4 regions of the Paenibacillus sp. W2I17 genome follow, and region 2 is predicted to be linked to each of the others. Evidence: riboswitches for the same ligand, from Rfam matches in the RefSeq annotation. Region 2 holds a riboswitch; each other region holds the start of a gene.

Region 1 (4,584 bases), 3.6 Mb from region 2:
TAATATCTATTCATTTGCGTAAGATTGCCCAGGAAATACTTAGGGCCAGCCAAATCACACACTTTTGTTAACGACAGGGCACTACAGGGCCATTGCCTTTGATGAATTTACCAAATACATATCGGACGAGCGGTCCCAGAATGATTAACTGATATGGAAGCGCAAGGCTGAAGTTACGAGCAATGGTATGGAGATACGTACGGAGTACGGATGACCCACTTAATTGATCCGCAAGATATGCCGAGATCATTCCATACAAGGACATGATCAGAACCATGCCAATCACCATAAAAAATGATATAGCAAGCACACCCATAATCTTGTTGGACTTGTCAAAGGGCAAGGAAAAAGCAATCTTTCTCGCTATAGGTCCAACGATGAAAGACTCCACCAGAAACGCGATGACAAAACATACTATGAATTGAAGCAGTATCTCAAGCGGGGACATCTTACCGAGTAACCCACTGTGCCATAGATTGAAGAACATCATGATCAAGACCATTCCTGTGCACATCATTAATCCGAAAATAATTTGTTCCTTCTTGCTTGTTGGCAATTCTCTCATCCTCTCTGTTTACCTTCGTAATTATAGAGATGAGGAAACCCTCCACATAAGTGAACATTCTGTGAACAATTATGATTTTCCCAAATTAAAACCGGATTTGACAACCATGTAGTACAGCCCTATGATATCCCTTAAAATGGTAGAAAGATTCATGGTATAAGGAGGATTTGGATTATGAGTTTTCAAAAACGCATTGACCACGTCGGCATTGCTGTGCGTGATCTGGAGACCACGCTGCGTTTCTATACGGAGATTGTTGGTCTTGAATTGAAAGACCGGGTAACCCATACCAACGGCGTCATTCAGCTCGCCTTCCTTGGCTTCAATGGAAGTAATGAGACTGAGATTGAGTTAATTCAAGGATACAGCGACAAGCTGCCTTCCGAAGGTACGGTACACCATTTTGCGATCCACGTGGACGATCTTGATTCTGAGTACAAACGCATCCAAGCCACCGAGGCCGAATTTATTGATGGAGAGATTATTACACTGCCTAACGGTTACCGCTATTTCTTCATCTATGGACCTGAAAAGGAATGGATTGAGTTCTTCCAGCGCTAAGAATTGGAGTTGATTTCATGAACATTTTAATTACCGGCGCAGCCGGGAAAATTGGAAGGGACTTGTCCCAACACTTGTCAGAAGCATATCACCTGCGACTAACAGATTTGAATATCGACAGACTGCATACGTATCAAGAAACCGACCATGAGATCATGACACTGGATGTGACAGACCCTGAAGCCTGTCAGCATGCTTGCGAAGGCATGGATGTGGTAGTACATCTGGCGGGAGACCCTTCCCCGAATGCCGGATTCTTTGAATCGTTGTTGGACATCAATATCAAAGGTACATTTAATGTATTCCGTGCAGCTAAGGACCAAGGTGTGCAAAGAGTCATTCTGGCGAGCAGTGCACAGACGATTGAGGGGTATCCCATTGATGCTCAAGTCTATCCGGACATGCCAACACGCCCACGGAATTTGTACGGGGTTAGCAAATGTTTTGGAGAATCGCTCGCTTCCTATTTTGCGTATACCGAAGGTTTACAAAGTGTAGCAATACGTATAGGTGCATATGATGATTTTCAACCGGACGGACCAGCGCTGGAAGCAAGGGATATGAGCGCGTATATTAGTCCGGCTGACTTGTGTGATTTGATGTTCAAAGCCATTACAGCTACCAATCTGGAGCCTTTCACCATACTGCATGGGATCTCGAATAATCGGTTTAAACGATTGAATCTGGAAACCACTCAGAAACAGGTAGGTTATGCCCCAAAATCCGATGCTTTTGCACTCAGCCAGATTTCCTTATATGATTCGCCACGATAATTATTGAAAATAACACATCTAAACAGGCTGATACACATATGTATAATGGCCTTCTTGATTAATTCATACGTGTCCCCATCCAGTTCCTGACTGGACACGTTCCACCCGCTGGCCTATAATTACACCTAGTAATGCCCGTAACTTCATAGTTTCCCAGGGGAGTCGGAATTGGCCGGCTGAGAGTGTATCCCACCAAGATACTAACCCTTAGACCTGATCTGGATCATGCCAGCGTAGGAATCGGAGTATATCGAAATGGCACAGCCCTATGGCTGAACGCCACCTCTCTAACGCCTGCACGCGTCCCGGAATACGGGACGCTTTTTTAATGTTCTTTTATATAGCCAGAGAGCTAAAAAAAGTGACGTTATCCAGATCTCAACTGGTATAAATCTGTCGATTTATGCAAGATGATTTGATATGAAGCCAAGGAGTACCCCGTGCCAATTGGCCGGACATACCGAAGGAGAGAACCACAGATGAAATGGCGTAAAACGATGGGATTGTTGCTCTTATGCGTGCTTATGGTGACTGTAGCCGCATGTGGTGGCAAAGAAGCTGCCCCAGCTGGGCAGAACGGCAACACAAATACGGAAAGCAGCAACGAAGGTGACACTGCCGCCCTGAAAGATATTAAAGTGGTGCTCGACTGGACACCAAATACGAATCATACCGGCCTGTATGCGGCTGTAGATCAAGGTTTTTATAAGGCCGAAGGCTTGAACGTGGAGATTGTACAACCAGGCGCCGGTGGCGCAGATACGATGGTCGCCTCCAATGAAGTACCGTTTGGCGTAAGTTATCAGGAGAGTGTAACTCAAGCCCGCACACAGGGTGTTCCTCTCGTCTCCATTGCAGCAGTTATTCAGCATAATACATCCGGGTTCGCTGCTCCGGCAGATCGGAATATCAAATCACCGAAAGATTTTGAAGGTAAAACCTATGGCGGTTGGGGTTCCCCAGTCGAAGAAGCCGTGATGCAATCCATTATGGAAGGCGACGGAGCCGATGTATCGAAAGTGAAAAACATTAATATGGGTGACGCCGACTTTTTCACCGCAGTAAAACGGGACATTGATTTTGCATGGATTTTCTACGCATGGACGGGTATTGAAGCCGAACTGCGCGGGGAACCAATCGACATGTTATATGTGAAGGATTATTCAGATGCACTGGATTATTACACGCCTGTCCTCGTAACCAACGAGCAGACGATCCAAAACGACCCCGAGTTGGTGAAAGCATTCCTGAAAGCCACCTCCGAAGGGTATCAATACGCAATTGATCATCCCGAAGACGCAGCGAACATTCTGATCAAGGCCGTACCGGATCTGGATAAAGACCTCGTACTGGCAAGCCAGAAGTGGCTCAGTCCAAAATACACGGATGACGCCCCGCGTTGGGGTGAGCAAAAACAGGAAGTGTGGCAGAACTACACCGACTGGATGTTTAGCAAAAAACTGCTTGATGAACAGATCGATGTGAGCAAGGCATATACAAACGAGTTCTTACCCCAATAAAATTTCTCATATAAAACGAACTTAATATTTACACGAGGACGGAGAGGACAGAAATAACGTGAAAAAGCGAAGCGGTCGCCTTTATCACCGGATTTTCCCTTTAGAGAAAGGGAATCAAAAAAATCTGGGGATAACAGCGATTGGAAGGTTATTCTGTCATCGAAGTGGCAAGTGTAACAGTCATTAGTTCATTTTATATATCACGAAAGGAGCCGTGATCTCTCATGGCAAGCACATTACTTAGCATTCAGGTTATTCCGAAAACGCCAAATGGCGAGAACTCTTATCCTTACGTTGATCGCGCCATTGAAGTTATTCAGCAATCCGGCCTGAAATATCAGGTGAACGCGCTCGACACCACGATGGAAGGTGAACTGGAGGAACTGCTGGAAGTTGTACGTAAAATGCACGAGGTACTTGTGGAGGCTGGCAGCCCAAGCATCATCTCCCAGATCAAAATCGCCCATAGCCCTACTGGCTTCAGCATGGATACCCTGACGGAGAAGTATCGCTAATGCCTGCCTATTTCAAAAGTGTATGGCCGCCCATTGTGGCGGTTATTCTCTTTATAGCGATATGGCAGGGAGCCGTCTCCCTCTTCCATATTGAGAAATGGATGCTGCCTGCACCATCCGACATCGCCCGCGAAGCGGCAACCCAGGCCGAACGACTTGGTATGCACGCTTCCGCAACCATTCAGTTAACGCTGATTGGATTCGCGGCTGGAACAGCGGTTGGATTACTGATTGCAATGGTGCTGCATTTGGTTCCTTTTCTCAAGTCGGCCCTGTACCCTCTACTTATTCTTAGTCAAAATATCCCAACTATCGCGCTCGCGCCGCTCCTGTTAATCTGGTTCGGATTCGGGCTGTTGCCCAAGCTGATTACCATCATCCTGGTCTGTTTCTTCCCCGTTGCAGTGGCGGCTATGGACGGCTTGACCCGTACAGATGCAGCGATGATGAACTATATGCGCATGGCTGGTGCGAAACGTCATCAGATTTTCTGGAAGCTGGAGCTTCCCCATGCGCTGCCATCCGTGTTCTCCGGTGTCAAAATCGCCGCTACCTATAGCGTGATGGGTGCCATCATCGCCGAATGGATTGGTGCAGACAAGGGTATTGGTTATTATATGATGCTGCAAAAGTCGGCTTATCGTACGGAC
Region 2 (4,584 bases):
CATCGTAGGTGGGGTAGATCCTTTAACGGGTATCAGGTACTATTACCCCTCCACATGTGGTAATGGTTACCGTGCTGAAGAGGTGTTCACAGACGCAAGACAAGCAGCTGCACAAGGCTATTTCGAATATAAATGCTCTAATCGTTAGGTTAGCCTGTATGACAAAATCATGTAAGAGGTTCCTGAACTGTTTACATTACTTTCAGAAAAGACTGGACCTGTGCTAGAATAGGGTTTCGGAACAATATAACAAAAGTAATGTCTAATAGATAGGAGCAACCTCATCTTATGAGTTTATTGTCAGTAGAGAACGTAAGTCACAATTTTGGAGATCGCACGTTATTTAAAAATGTATCGTTTCGTTTACTTGCCGGAGAGCGCGTAGGACTTGTTGGTGCCAATGGTGTGGGTAAATCCACATTAATGAACATCCTTACCGGTAAATTGCTTAAAGATAGTGGAAAAGTGGAATGGACACCTAAGGTCCGTTATGGATATCTGGATCAGCACACGAAGCTTACGCCAGGCAAAACCATTCGTGACGTGCTTAAGGATGCATTCCTTCCGTTGCTTGAATTGGAAAAAGAAATGATGAATATTACGGACCAGATGGCAGATGCAGATCCAGATAAGCTGGAGCAGTTGCTGGAAGAGATGGGCGATATTCAGGAACAACTGGAACAGGGCGATTTTTATCTGATTGACGTAAAAGTGGAAGAGATGGCCAATGGTCTTGGTTTATCCGCAATTGGTCTGGATCGAGATGTCGCAGCTCTAAGTGGTGGACAACGTACCAAGGTGCTTCTTGCCAAGCTTCTGCTCGAGAAACCTACAGCTCTTTTACTGGATGAGCCGACCAACTATCTGGATGTAGAGCACATTGAATGGCTGTCACGTTACCTGAAGGACTACCCACACGCGTTTCTCTTAATCTCCCATGACACGGAATTCATGAATGAAGTCGTAAATGTCATTTATCATTTGGAATTTGCCAAATTAACGAGATATGCAGCGAACTATAACAAGTTCCTCGAGATGGCTGATATGAATAAAGCCCAGCATATTGATGCATACGAGAAGCAGCAAGAGTACATCAAGAAGCAGGAAGATTTCATTCAGCGTAACAAGGCACGTGCTTCAACTTCAGGTCGAGCGAAGAGCCGGGAGAAACAGCTGGACAGAATTGAACGTATTGATCGTCCAGATGAAGCAGCTAAACCAACGTTCAAATTCAAGGATGCCCGTGCGAGCAGCAAAACGGTCTTTGAGGGCATTGATTTTGAAATTGGATATACGTATCCTTTGCTGCCTAAGATGACAATGACAATTGAACGTGGTGAGAAAATTGCCATCGTAGGTTGTAATGGTGTGGGTAAATCGACGCTGTTGAAAACCATCCTGGGAAAAATATCTCCACTCAGTGGAAAGACTTTCTTGGGAGATTATCTCGAAACGGCCTATTTTGAGCAGGAAGTCCGTGCTGGAAATATCACGCCGATTGAGGATGTCTGGAATGAGTTTTCACATTTGACCCAGAATGAGGTCCGGGGTCATCTGGCACGCTGCGGGTTGAAAAATGAGCACATTACCCGTCCGCTTAACATGCTGAGTGGTGGAGAGCAAGCCAAGGTTCGTTTATGCAAACTCTTGATGCGTGAAAGCAACTGGATTTTATTCGATGAGCCGACAAACCATCTCGATGTCACAGCCAAAGCGGAGTTGCAGCGTGCTTTGCAAGAATTCAAGGGAACGGTGTTACTTGTATCTCATGAACCTGATTTCTACGAGGGTTGGGTTACCAAAACATGGAATGTCGAAGAATGGTCTGAGAAAAACTAGACGATTCAAGACAATGTTTAACAGAAATGACGGTGACAAAAAAATCCGTCTATGGTAATATAGGCTACAACTTCATATGAACACTAGGGGGGCCGCACGATGCGGCTGAGATGGAAGAATGCGATTCTGGACCCTTTGCACCTGATCTGGATCATACCAGCGTAGGGAAGTGGCGAGCGCGTTTCAGTGAATGACGTGAGCAAACGGCAACTGAAAAGGATTTCAACCGTCTGCTTAACGAATTGAAACATGCAGTTGCGTGTATAACGTTATGGCTATAAGGTCTATAGCTTTATTGCACGAAATGAACTGTATGTATCAGTCAGTCATCTGGTCCTATAATTAATACGCAGCCACTCCCCTACGGGAGTGGCTTTTTTGTGTTTTCATAGCATTCACGCCTGGAAGGAGATGAACAGTACGGTAATTTCTCATGAACATGTTCACGAATCATTTGAATTGCATGTTGTATCTACGGGTACGGGGGATCAAGGATCTTTTGTAAAAGCTGCAAAGGACGTTTGGCCATGGGTGAACTACATCCATATACGAGAGAAACAACTCTCATGGCAAGACAAGATCGGTTGGGCTGAAAGTCTGCGTAGCGTTGGCGTTCCATCTTGTCGCATCGTTATCAATGGTTCAGAACTGCCACCACAGAATGACATCTATGGCGGTGTACATTGGGGGCAAGATGCGATACGTAACTATAACCCTGCTGTTAGAAGCAATGTGCAGCGACTTCGTCTGGGTGTATCTGTTCATTCAATCGATGAGGCAAAAATCGCTGAAGAACGGGGAGCCGATTACCTTTTCTTCGGGCATGTCTACTCAACCAACAGTAAGCCTGATCTTGAACCAAGAGGATTATATGCTCTGGCTGAAGTGTGCTCTGGTGTCTCCATTCCTGTCATTGCGATCGGGGGCATTGAGCCGGGAAACATTCATGCGATTCGCTCCGCAGGCGCACAGGGAGCCGCTGTGATCTCGAATGTATGGGCGAGCGATTCCCCGGATCGGTCGGCTGCATTATTAAGGCAGGCTATCGTTGCTACAAAAAGTCTGAGCCGCTGAATCAAGGAGATGAGAGGATGAAAAAAATCATTACTGATAGACCGGATAAGATTCATGCAGAAACGATTATTGTAGGCGGAGGCGTTGTTGGATGTGCCATTGCGTATGAGCTTGCTTCCCTTGGACAGGATGTACTGTTGGTAGAGCGTTCGGCGATTGCAGGAGGCACTTCTTGCGCAGCGGCTGGAATGCTGGCGGCAGATAGTGAGGATTTTGCTCATCCTTTGATGGCTAAGCTCGCCAGGCAGAGCAGGCAGTTACTTCATGAGCAAAAGGTACTAATGGCTACACTCAGCAAGGTAGAGGTTGGTCTGCAACGCCAGGGATTCCTAACTCCTTTTCGTTCATACAGTGAATTAAGTAGTTATAAGGACAATCGGAAGTCTGCTTTGTCTGCTTCTGCTGATGAGGTGTGGTGGGATAGTTCCGTTGTACAACATGAGGCATCATGGCTTAACAGAGATACGTATGGAGCCTATTACAGACCTTACGAGAGTGAAATTCTTCCAGTCCGTCTAACGAAGGCATATGCTGAATCCGCTCAAGCATTGGGAGCACGGGTTATGGAGGACATACAGGATATACGTGTGCAAGCAAACGAACACGGCGTGCAGGGGATCACCACATCGATCGGTGAGATGAAATGCAAACATGTCATTATAGCGGCTGGATTACAGAGTGAAGAGTTGATGAGACATGTAAATCTGAGCTTGCCTGTGTGGTCGGTAAAAGGTGAAATAGCCGCCGTTCAGTTCTCAGATGAACATGCAGGGTACAGACCTGACAGAACGGTGTATGCAGAGGATATCTATATTGTTCCCAAAGCCAATGGCGAAGTTTGGCTCGGGGCAACCAGTTTGCCAGGCAGAACGGATCTGAACGTTTCTGTAAAGGGTGTTCAGAAGCTGCTAACAGCGGCTACCCACTGGGTGCCTGGGATGAAAGAAGCACAATTTATACGAGCGTGGGCAGGCGTAAGACCGGCAACTCCAGATGGACTGCCTTATATAGGTGCTTGCAAGAGTATACCGGGCCTGTTCGCCGCCTTTGGACATTACCGCAACGGTATCTTGCTTAGTGCGATAACAAGCAGGCTTATCGCTGAGTTGCTCGCTGGCAAAAGCTCAGAAGAACTCGGAATTGAGGCGCTGAGCCCTGAGCGATTGAACAGAAAGGGAGTGGTGCAGTGAATATCATCGTTAATGGTCAACGGATGGAGATTGAAGACAGATTGAATCGTGTGGATAAATTGCTCCAATCTTTTGACCTGCAAGTCAAGACTGTAGTTGTTGAGCTGAACAAGCATATCTTAACGCGTGAGTATCATGAGTCAACGGCATTAAGAGAAGGCGATCGAATTGAGATTGTACATTTTGTAGGAGGCGGTTGATGATGTTGAACATTGGTAAATATACGTTTGAGTCCAGATTGTTGCTCGGAACAGGCAAGTTTACGGATCTGGAAGTGCAAAGTCAGGCTGTGGAAGCATCTGAAACGGAAGTTTTAACCTTTGCTGTTCGTCGTCTGAATCTGGAGGAACGTAATCAGAAGCATTTCCTGGATACGTTGGATTTGGACAAATACACACTTCTTCCGAATACGGCGGGGGCTTCCACTGCGGAAGAGGCGGTGCGGATTGCCGAGCTTTCACGGGCTTCAGGACTTTGTGAT
Region 3 (4,584 bases), 3.1 Mb from region 2:
ACATAGATGAAGGAGTGTACTGCATTCGGGTACCAGTCGAGCATGATGGACAGTTTATCTTTGGCGTCTGATGTTGGTTTGGTTGCAGACGGATCTGTTTGCTGTGCATTAGTTGCAGAGTCTGTTGTTGGCGTGTTATTGCTGGTATTCGTGGTGCTGCATCCACTGACGATCAGCAAAAGGCTAATGAGCATGATGGGAAGCAGGGAGTAGATACCTTTGTTATTCATAAATGAAGTTCCTCATTTCATCGTTTTGATTTGTATTTACATCTAATTTCTGTCTAAGTATTATCCAACTTTTCTTTTGCCTCCATGTCCATGCCGCCGTATGCTAAACCGTTTCTCCAGCCAGGCAATCAGTGCAAACAAAACGATCCCCAGCAGGGATAACAGCACAATAGCTGCAAACATGGCATCCGTGTTCATGTTGCTGGACATACGACGGCTGAAGTATCCGAGACCTTTGCTGCCACCAAGCCATTCCCCAATCGTTGCACCAACCACGCAGTACACCACAGACATCTTTAACCCCGAGAAAAAAGAGGGAAGTGCCAGCGGAACCTGGAGTTTGCAAAAAATATCCCACTTGCTGGCGCCCATGGTGAGCAGCAGTTCACGCTGCTCCGGATCGCCTTGGCGGAGTCCATCGTAGGTACTGACCACAATGGGGAAGAACGCGATTAGGAACACCACGGCGACTTTGCTCCACAACGTGTAACCAAACCACAGGATAAATACGGGGGACAAGGCAATCAGCGGGATGGTCTGACTGATTACGATGAAGGGATACAAGGCCTTTTCAATCGACCGGTTCATATGCATGCCTGTTGCCAGCGTAATTCCAGTCACTATGGACAAGCCAAAACCAACAGCAACCTCCATGAAGGTAGCAGGCAGATGTATGGTCAGCAGCAGATGACGATGCTCAACCAGTGAGCTTGCGATAGCCGTGGGTGCAGGAATGATGAAGGAGGGCACCCATCCCATACGCACAATCACTTCCCAGATCGCCAGTAATAAGAACATGAGCAGAATAAACAGACCATATTGGGAAAACGACCTCGAGAGCCACTTTGAACACCACGTCCAAACGCTAACCTCAGCTCTATCATTTTGCATGTAATTGTTCCTCCAGTTGTTGCCTCATCTGCACGAGAGCCGGTTCGTAGATCATGTCCGAATGCCTTGGGTGTGGTAAAGGAACCGTTATCTCCCGCAACTGCTGACCTTGCCCCCCTGGAGTTAACAGAATGATACGGTCACTTAACAGCAGGGCTTCCTCGATGTCATGGGTAATGAACAGCACGGTTTGTCCAAAGTCCTCCCACAGCTCCAGCAACCAGCGATGCATTTCTCGTTTGGTTAAGGCGTCGAGTGCACCGAAGGGTTCATCCAGCAACATGAGCTGCCCGCCTGTAAGCAAGGTACGTAGCAATGCCACCCGCTGTCGCATTCCGCCGGATAACTCATCTGGATAGGCCTGTTCATAACCCGACAGGCCGAACCTTGCCAACCCAGCTAGGATGTTGGCCCGTAACTTGTCCTTGTCCTGTCGGCCTGGTGCCAACTCGGCAGGCAGCATGCAGTTCTCCATGACGGTTCGCCAGGATAACAGCAGATCTTTCTGCGGCATATAAGCGACTCGTCCGAGCCGTTGCCCTTGCGGTACATCAGCTATATCGATGGTGCCAACGGTTGGCTCATGCAAGCCTGCGAGCAGCTTGAAGAGCGTGCTTTTACCTGATCCGCTGGAGCCGATGAGCGAGACAAATTCTCCTTGTTGAACCTGAAGCGACACATTGGAGAGCACGGGGAAATCCCTTTTTTCGGGAAAAGCAAAGCTTATGTTGTGAATGGTTACATGGTTATTCATCTGATCCTCACCCCCTTGATGTCAGACTGCTGCAATAACAATGGCATCCTATACTCTGCAAAAGGAACAAAAAAAGACCCACCCATTTCCGGAGAAATGAGTGGGTCTGTAAGTTAGATCCGCAATTTATCTTCACATATACATGAAAGAATTCCGCTTACTAAAAGGCCGCTCCACTTCCCTCCGCTGGTATGATCCAGATCAGGTTCAAAGGGTCCGAATAGTCATATTCGTCTCAGCCGCAAGGCTCCCCTAGTGCAAAAGTTCAAGATATGCAGTTATGTGTTCAGCATATATCACTCGAACCTGAACTGTAAAGAGGCAGTATAATAGAATTCTTGAGATGAACTTGGAGTTAGACCCGAACAACTGAACAATTTACCTCGGCTCATGAACCCGATATAATAGGGATGGCCCGTATAGGCCGGATCACAAAATGCAGGTGGGATTGTTCTCCCTCCTAGGCAGAATGGGGACCCGAGTTGAAAACGTTCAAAAAAGTATATATTGAGATCACAAGTATCTGTAATCTGGCGTGCAGCTTCTGTCCTCAGACGCAGCGTGCCAAAGGATTCATTGACCCTGAAGTCTTCAACAATATACTGGAACAAGTTAAACCACACACCAATCATATTTATCTACATGTCAAAGGCGAACCCTTGTTGCATCCCAAAATAGATCTGTTGCTCGATTCCGCACATGAGAAGGGACTCAAGGTGAACATTACAACGAATGGTACACTATTGCCCAAGACTCAGCATAAATTGCTTGGCAAACCGGCGCTGCGGCAGATGAATTTCTCCCTGCACAGCTTCGATGGGCATGAAGGTTCAACAGACCGTGACGGATACCTGCGTCATATTTTGTCCTTTGTACACGAGGCCGTTAAGCACAATGTCATCATCTCATTCCGACTTTGGAATCTGACGCAGGATAACTTCACAAATGCTCAGATGAATCGAAATCGGGAGACCCTTGAAGTATTGGAACGTGAGTTCAATCTGGATTTCCGCATTGAGGAAAAAGTAGTTCCAGGCAGCGGGGTCAAAATTGCCCCGAATGTATACCTGAATCAGGACCATGAGTTCCAGTGGCCAAGTCTGGATGCACCTGAAGATGACGGCAAAGGCTTCTGCCATGCATTGCGTAGTCAGGCAGCTGTGCTTGTAGATGGAACGGTGGTTCCATGCTGTCTCGATGGCGAGGGTGTGATTAACCTGGGTAACGTGCACGAGAAGTCATTCTCGGAGATTATTGAGGGTGAGCGAGCGAACAATCTGGTATATGGCTTCTCCAAGCGCGAAGCTGTGGAAGAGTTGTGTCGAAAGTGCGGTTATCGTCAGAGATTTGGAGCCTAGAATATATAAATTTACTTAAAAACGAACCTACCGAAAATATTTGTTTCGGTAGGTTCGTTTTGTCTTTATTGCGAAATTATTTAGATAATAAGAATTGAAATCAATTCAGGATAACAACTTTTTTGTAAAATCATAGTTTATTAATCTTGTTTTTATGAATTTGCATGGTATTATTATCCTATTGATTAGGAGGTGTATTAGTTCTAAAGATTCATATATTAGTGGATTTACCAACCAGAAGCCTACTGAGGAGTGTGTTTTAGTTTTGAATTCAAAATGGAAAAAGTTTAATCACAAACTATCGTTAATGCTTTCTACGTCTCTGATTGTTTCTATGTTATCTATCAATTTATCTGTATCGGCAGAAGTGGCTACATCTAAAACTTCTTTTACTGATATTGATAATTCGTATGCCAAAACAGAAATAACCAAATTAGTAGAACAAGGAATACTCACAGGATTTACTGATGGGACATTTAAACCTTCCGATTCGGTAACACGAGCTCAATTAGCAAAAATTATGGTCGGTGCGCTTAATTTAAAGCCTGATAATGTCGAAGCAAGTCAATTCAGAGATGTAAAGGAAGATCAGTGGTATGCCGGATATGTAGGTGCACTTGTCAAATCTGGAATTGCTCAAGGTACCTCCAAAGATAGCTTCTCGCCTAATAAAAATGTGACAAGAGAAGAGTTGGCTGTATTTTTTGTTAGAGCCTTTGGTTGGGACAATCAAGATCTAACGAGTCAAACATCCAAACCACAACTCTCAGATTTGGGTCAAGTATCCAACTGGGCGAAAGATTCTGTAACACTAGCCTATCAATCTGGTTTTATCAAAGGATTAGTCCAAAAAGATGGAACAGTAAAATTTAATCCATCAGGCATAGCAGATCGACAGGCGCTAGCGAGACTTGCATATGAGTTTGTGATAAATAAGTCTACATATGATAGTTACATGGCTCCTGCCAAGACAGAGATTGATACTGAAGATTCAAATGAAGCAAAACCTGAAACAGCAAAACCTTCTGAAGGTAACAGTAAGGGAAATAGCGGTAGCAGCTCCGGAGATAAAGGGAACGGAAGTAACAATGGTGGAAATAGTGGAGGCGGGGAACAAGCCCCTAGTAATAATCTCTCTGCTCCAGGTACATATACTCTTGGTAATGTAACTGGAAATATAACTATTAGTTCCCAAGGTGTTGTTCTAAAAAACACCAAAATAAATGGTAAGCTGAAGATACTTGAGTCCGTAGGAAATGGTGACGTGACTCTTGATAATGTTAGTGTCACGGGAACTACTGAGATTCAAGGCGGAGGACCAAATAGTATTCATGCAGTGGACTCAGTTCTT
Region 4 (4,584 bases), 530 kb from region 2:
GCATATTGATGCAGCAGAGTGGATGTTCAAGGATCCTCAGGGTAACCCTGCGAGTCGAGAATTACTGCTTGCCCGGATTCAGGATTACGTTGAAACCGTCATGACCCGATACAAAGGTAAGATCTATGCCTGGGATGTGGTAAACGAGGCGATTGCGGATAGCAATGGTGATGCCAACGGTTTACGTAAAAGTCCTTTTTATGAACTAATCGGTCCGGATTACATTGAGAAAACCTATGAATTCGCTCGTGCAGCCGATCCGGATGCCAAATTATATTACAACGAATACTTCACGGAAATCCCTGAGAAAAGAGAGCATATGTATAAGTTGGTCAAACGACTGAAAGAGAAAGGGCTCATCGATGGTGTGGGTTTACAATCCCACTATAACCTGGAATCCCCGCCCATCAAGGAAATTGAAAAAACAATCAACATGTTCGCCGAACTTGGATTGGATATTCAGATCACGGAACTGGATGTTGATAGCGGGATTTCATTTGGTGAAGAGATGTCCGATGAAGTCGCGGTAAAGCAGGCGTATCGATATAAGGAACTGTTGGATTTGTACAAAAAACACAAAGATCACATTTCTTCTGTTACCTTATGGGGACTCCAAGATGAGAAGTCTTACAACAACCAGGCTATGCTGTTTGATTCAGCCCTGAAGGCCAAAAAAGCATACTGGGGACTCGTGGATGAATCCAGCTTGCCTGTGTTGACGCAGAGAGCCGTCTCACTTTCGGGTAAACCGGATATCAAAAAACAGTCACAAGATCCGCTCTGGAACAAAGCGGTGTCTACTCCACTGAAGGGTGACTCTTCGGGATCAGCCAGTTTCCGCACCTTATGGGATCATAGTAACCTGTATATCCTTGTGGATGTTCAGGATGCAAAGACAGATGTGAATGACAGAGTAGATATCTTTGTTGACCTCAATAATGGCAAGACCACCTCATATGAAGCAGATGACCGACACGTAATCATTAAGCGGTCGGGCAAAGCTGAGGGCGTGGAGAAGCGTTCATATCGTGTACGCGAGACCAAAGCCGGATATCAGGTTGAATTGTCCATTCCGTGGGGTGGTATCCAAGTCGGATCAGAATATGAAGCCGGATTGGATATCCGTGTGACTGATGGCGGTTCAAGTGGGACACAACCTTATAATCCACTGTACTGGAATGATCGAACACAATCTCAGGAACAGGATACAAGCAAATACGGCGTGATTCAGCTTGCCCCTATGCCCAAATCTGCACAAGCTGTGCAAGGGATTGTTCAGATTGATGGGAAGAAAGACACATCATGGAATAAGGCTGCACCATTTGAAGTAAAACGGTTGAACCAGAGCGAAGGTGCAGAGGCAGTGGCTCGCGCTATGTGGTCAGGTGAGTATCTATACCTGCTGATCGACGTCACTGATCCAAACATCATCACAGATAGTATCAACCCATGGGATCAGGATTCGGTTGAGATTTTCCTGGACGAGAATCACCAGCGCACACCGTATTTTCAATATGATGATGCCCAGTTCAGAATCAGTGCAGACAATGTGGGAACCTTTGCAGGGGGTGCCTCACCTGGACGCCTTGTAAGTGCTGTGAAGAAAACAAATAAAGGATATCTCGTAGAAGCCCGAATCCAGTTACATTCACTGATGCCCAAAACAGGAAATGTTCTCGGTTTCGAGCTTCAAATTAACGACAACCAGGGCGGAGGTAAGCAGAGCGTAGCTAAATGGAATGATACGACCAATGAGAGCTGGAGAAACACTTCCCAGTACGGAATACTCACTTTTGTCGGAAAGAACAAACTCGGGCATTAAACCATTCGTAGTAGTTGCAAGAATAGAAACCATCATAACAGTGGCTAAAACTCAACCATTGTTGTGATGGTTTTCATCGTTTACATACGTCACCAAAGGTGATGAGGGGCGATACAATCTGCCTTGACTATATTTAACAGCCCTTGATATACTAAATGGATGTTATTTTTTCTTTTATGTGGATAAGAAAGTAATCAACTACATACAACCGTTTGCGAGGGAGCCTTAACCGGCTGAGAGGGTGTAAACCGACCTTACCTGATTTGGATAATGCCAACGTAGGGATGCAACGATGAAACGCTGTACTTGGGTAGCTCATGCGAACCCCCTTGTTTTAGTGTATTTATCTGCGAAACATCCTATGGATGTTTCGTTTTTTTGTTTTTAAATACGTACATTATGAATTGGAGGAACATATGTTGACTATTTCAGAGAGACTATATCAGGCAGCACAGCTTGTGTGGAATGAATGTCTTGAGCATCCCTTTGTTAAAGGGATCGGAGATGGTTCCTTACCGGTTGAACAATTTCGTTATTATTTGCTGCAAGACTACTTGTACCTGTTCGATTATGCCCGCGTATTTGCACTGGGTATCGTCAAGTCGCATGACCCCAAATTGATGCAGTTTTTTAGTAAAAACGTAGATAACATCCTGAATGGTGAAATGAAAATTCACCGTTCTTATATGGAGCGATTAGGAATTACAGAGGATCATGTTTTTCAGGTAAAACCTGCACTGAAAAATGCAGCCTATACTAACTATATGCTCTCTGTTTCCCAAGCGGGTGGCATAGCAGAAGTACTTGTATCCATTCTAGCCTGCTCATGGAGCTATGCAGAGATTGGTCAAGTCCTTGCTCAAAAGCCAGGTGCAGCTGATCATCCTTTTTATGGAGAGTGGATCACAGGATATGCTTCCTCTGAATACAACAGCAACAATCAATCCCTAGTGACGTTAACGGATAAGCTATTAGAAGGCTGTAGCGAGGGAACATACCAACGGATGGAGGATATTTTCGTGATGTGCAGTCGCTTTGAGCTTGATTTTTGGGAGATGTCATGGAGGCTGGAGCCTTAAGTTCACTGGTAGTTAATTCAATTAGAGAGCAGCGTCCATAAACATTAAGAGGACATAAAAGCTCGAATTGAATAGGGAGTGCGGTGATGCAATGAGTATATATGGAAAATAACTAGAATACGCAAAGCGAACAAATATTCGAGGTGAGTACAGCGAATAATCAGAACGTGTCAGCCCAAAAATACATGATTAAACATTTGAACAACAAGCTCTGATATAATAAGCAAATAGCAACTATCTATTTTCTGGAGGTGAGGCTATTGAAAACAATCGGGGTAGGATTCTTACATGCACGGCTCTATGCAAAGCCAGTGAAGGATATGGCAATGCTTTGCATAGAGCCCGGGAATAATCACATTGCCAACGACGAATCGTAATATTCTACTAACTGGCTTTGCACCTTATTGATCTATTAAATAAGGAGTGAGGCCCATGAAATATTCAAAAGCCGAGTCTATTTTTCCGGAAGAATTGTTACGTATCATTCAAGAATACGTTCAAGGGGAATTGGTTTATATCCCAAAACCCAAAGAGGCACACCTAAAATGGGGCGAGAAAACAGAGAGCAAGAGCAGGGTCTCTGCTCGAAACGCTGAGATTAAATCCTTATTCTGCAATGGAGTCAGGATAGAGGAGTTGGCGGATCGGTATTTCTTGTCCTGCGAAAGCATAAAGAAAATAGTCTATACAAAGAACTAATCAAGGAACTAATGAAATCCGCTAACTCGTCGCATCGACGGTTTAGCGGATTTTGTGCAAAGATGACTTAAATCAACTTATACATAGTAACCGTACCCCTAAGTCGATAGACTTAAGTTAAGGTTGTTGTGATGAAGGACGGCCGGATCATACGAAGAGGTGTAACGAATGAACGAAATCATAAAGAAGAAGCTGCTGGACAAAAATGAACTGCTCATTAACATGGTGATTGAACGCGTAAAAAGAGATTTTCTAGACGATATCGCCATTATTGGGCTTACTGGTTCATTTAGCACCGGTGACTTTCACGAGAAGAGCGATCTTGATTTAATTATCATTAATAATACAGAAAAGGGATGGAAAATATCCGATTGCTTCATCTTGGACGACGTTGGATATGATATCTATTGCACGCCATGGGATTCAAGAATACAAGAGCAATCCACCTTGGAGAGTCCCAACGTATCGAGCCTAACCGAGCTTAAAGTACTCTACTATGCTAAGCCTGAGGATTTGGAGAAATTGAAAGACTTCCAGCAAAAAGCTCTTGATGCACTTGCAAAACCGATAGGAGAAGCGTGTCTTAATCGAGCAAATAAATGGATCGACCTGGCTAAGCAAGCATACAGCGATACGATGCTTAGTGAAGATATCGGTTCAGTGCGATATGCATCTGCTGAGGTTCTGTATAATCTAGTCAATGCCTTGGTGAGTATGAATAACACGTGCATCAAACGAGGGATCAAGCGATATTTGGAAGAGATACGTTCGTTTCGCTATGTTCCGGATAATCTCGAATCCTTATACGTGTCAATCATCGAAGCTCATACCATTGAAGATATTCGAATAACATCCTTTAATATGTTGAATAGTGTTACGAGGTTACATAACACAATGTGTGATAACTTCATTGTTAAACCGGTTCCGACCTTTGATAATCTTGGAGGAACATACGAAGAACTGTGGTGCAACTACCGTAATAAA

What was found. Region 2 has a riboswitch for thiamine pyrophosphate ahead of QF041_RS02385 (thiamine phosphate synthase). Riboswitches for the same ligand answer to the same signal wherever they lie in the genome.
Region 1: another riboswitch for thiamine pyrophosphate. It lies ahead of QF041_RS18375 (ABC transporter substrate-binding protein); the one in region 2 lies ahead of QF041_RS02385 (thiamine phosphate synthase).
Region 3: another riboswitch for thiamine pyrophosphate. It lies ahead of QF041_RS15965 (ABC transporter ATP-binding protein); the one in region 2 lies ahead of QF041_RS02385 (thiamine phosphate synthase).
Region 4: another riboswitch for thiamine pyrophosphate. It lies ahead of tenA (thiaminase II); the one in region 2 lies ahead of QF041_RS02385 (thiamine phosphate synthase).

What each region holds. Positions count from the first base shown of each region.
Region 1 is NZ_JAUSXM010000001.1:4,118,878-4,123,461, forward strand. Features, by position in the region: gene QF041_RS18360 (DUF2798 domain-containing protein) at 68-565, opposite strand; gene QF041_RS18365 (VOC family protein) at 740-1,126, shown strand; gene QF041_RS18370 (NAD-dependent epimerase/dehydratase family protein) at 1,144-1,899, shown strand; TPP riboswitch at 2,045-2,157, shown strand; gene QF041_RS18375 (ABC transporter substrate-binding protein) at 2,379-3,419, shown strand; gene QF041_RS18380 (thiamine-binding protein) at 3,644-3,934, shown strand; gene QF041_RS18385 (ABC transporter permease) at 3,934-4,584, shown strand, end outside.
Region 2 is NZ_JAUSXM010000001.1:515,402-519,985, forward strand. Features, by position in the region: gene QF041_RS02375 (hypothetical protein) at 1-148, shown strand, start outside; gene QF041_RS02380 (ABC-F family ATP-binding cassette domain-containing protein) at 289-1,839, shown strand; TPP riboswitch at 1,915-2,024, shown strand; gene QF041_RS02385 (thiamine phosphate synthase) at 2,218-2,913, shown strand; gene thiO (glycine oxidase ThiO) at 2,931-4,103, shown strand; gene thiS (sulfur carrier protein ThiS) at 4,100-4,303, shown strand; gene QF041_RS02400 (thiazole synthase) at 4,306-4,584, shown strand, end outside.
Region 3 is NZ_JAUSXM010000001.1:3,601,194-3,605,777, reverse strand. Features, by position in the region: gene QF041_RS15975 (ABC transporter substrate-binding protein) at 1-230, opposite strand, end outside; gene QF041_RS15970 (ABC transporter permease) at 291-1,121, opposite strand; gene QF041_RS15965 (ABC transporter ATP-binding protein) at 1,111-1,875, opposite strand; TPP riboswitch at 2,037-2,139, opposite strand; gene QF041_RS15960 (radical SAM/SPASM domain-containing protein) at 2,358-3,233, shown strand; gene QF041_RS15955 (S-layer homology domain-containing protein) at 3,499-4,584, shown strand, end outside.
Region 4 is NZ_JAUSXM010000001.1:1,042,777-1,047,360, reverse strand. Features, by position in the region: gene QF041_RS04655 (endo-1,4-beta-xylanase) at 1-1,822, shown strand, start outside; TPP riboswitch at 2,029-2,125, shown strand; gene tenA (thiaminase II) at 2,239-2,901, shown strand; gene QF041_RS04645 (CD3324 family protein) at 3,334-3,600, shown strand; gene QF041_RS04640 (nucleotidyltransferase domain-containing protein) at 3,769-4,584, shown strand, end outside.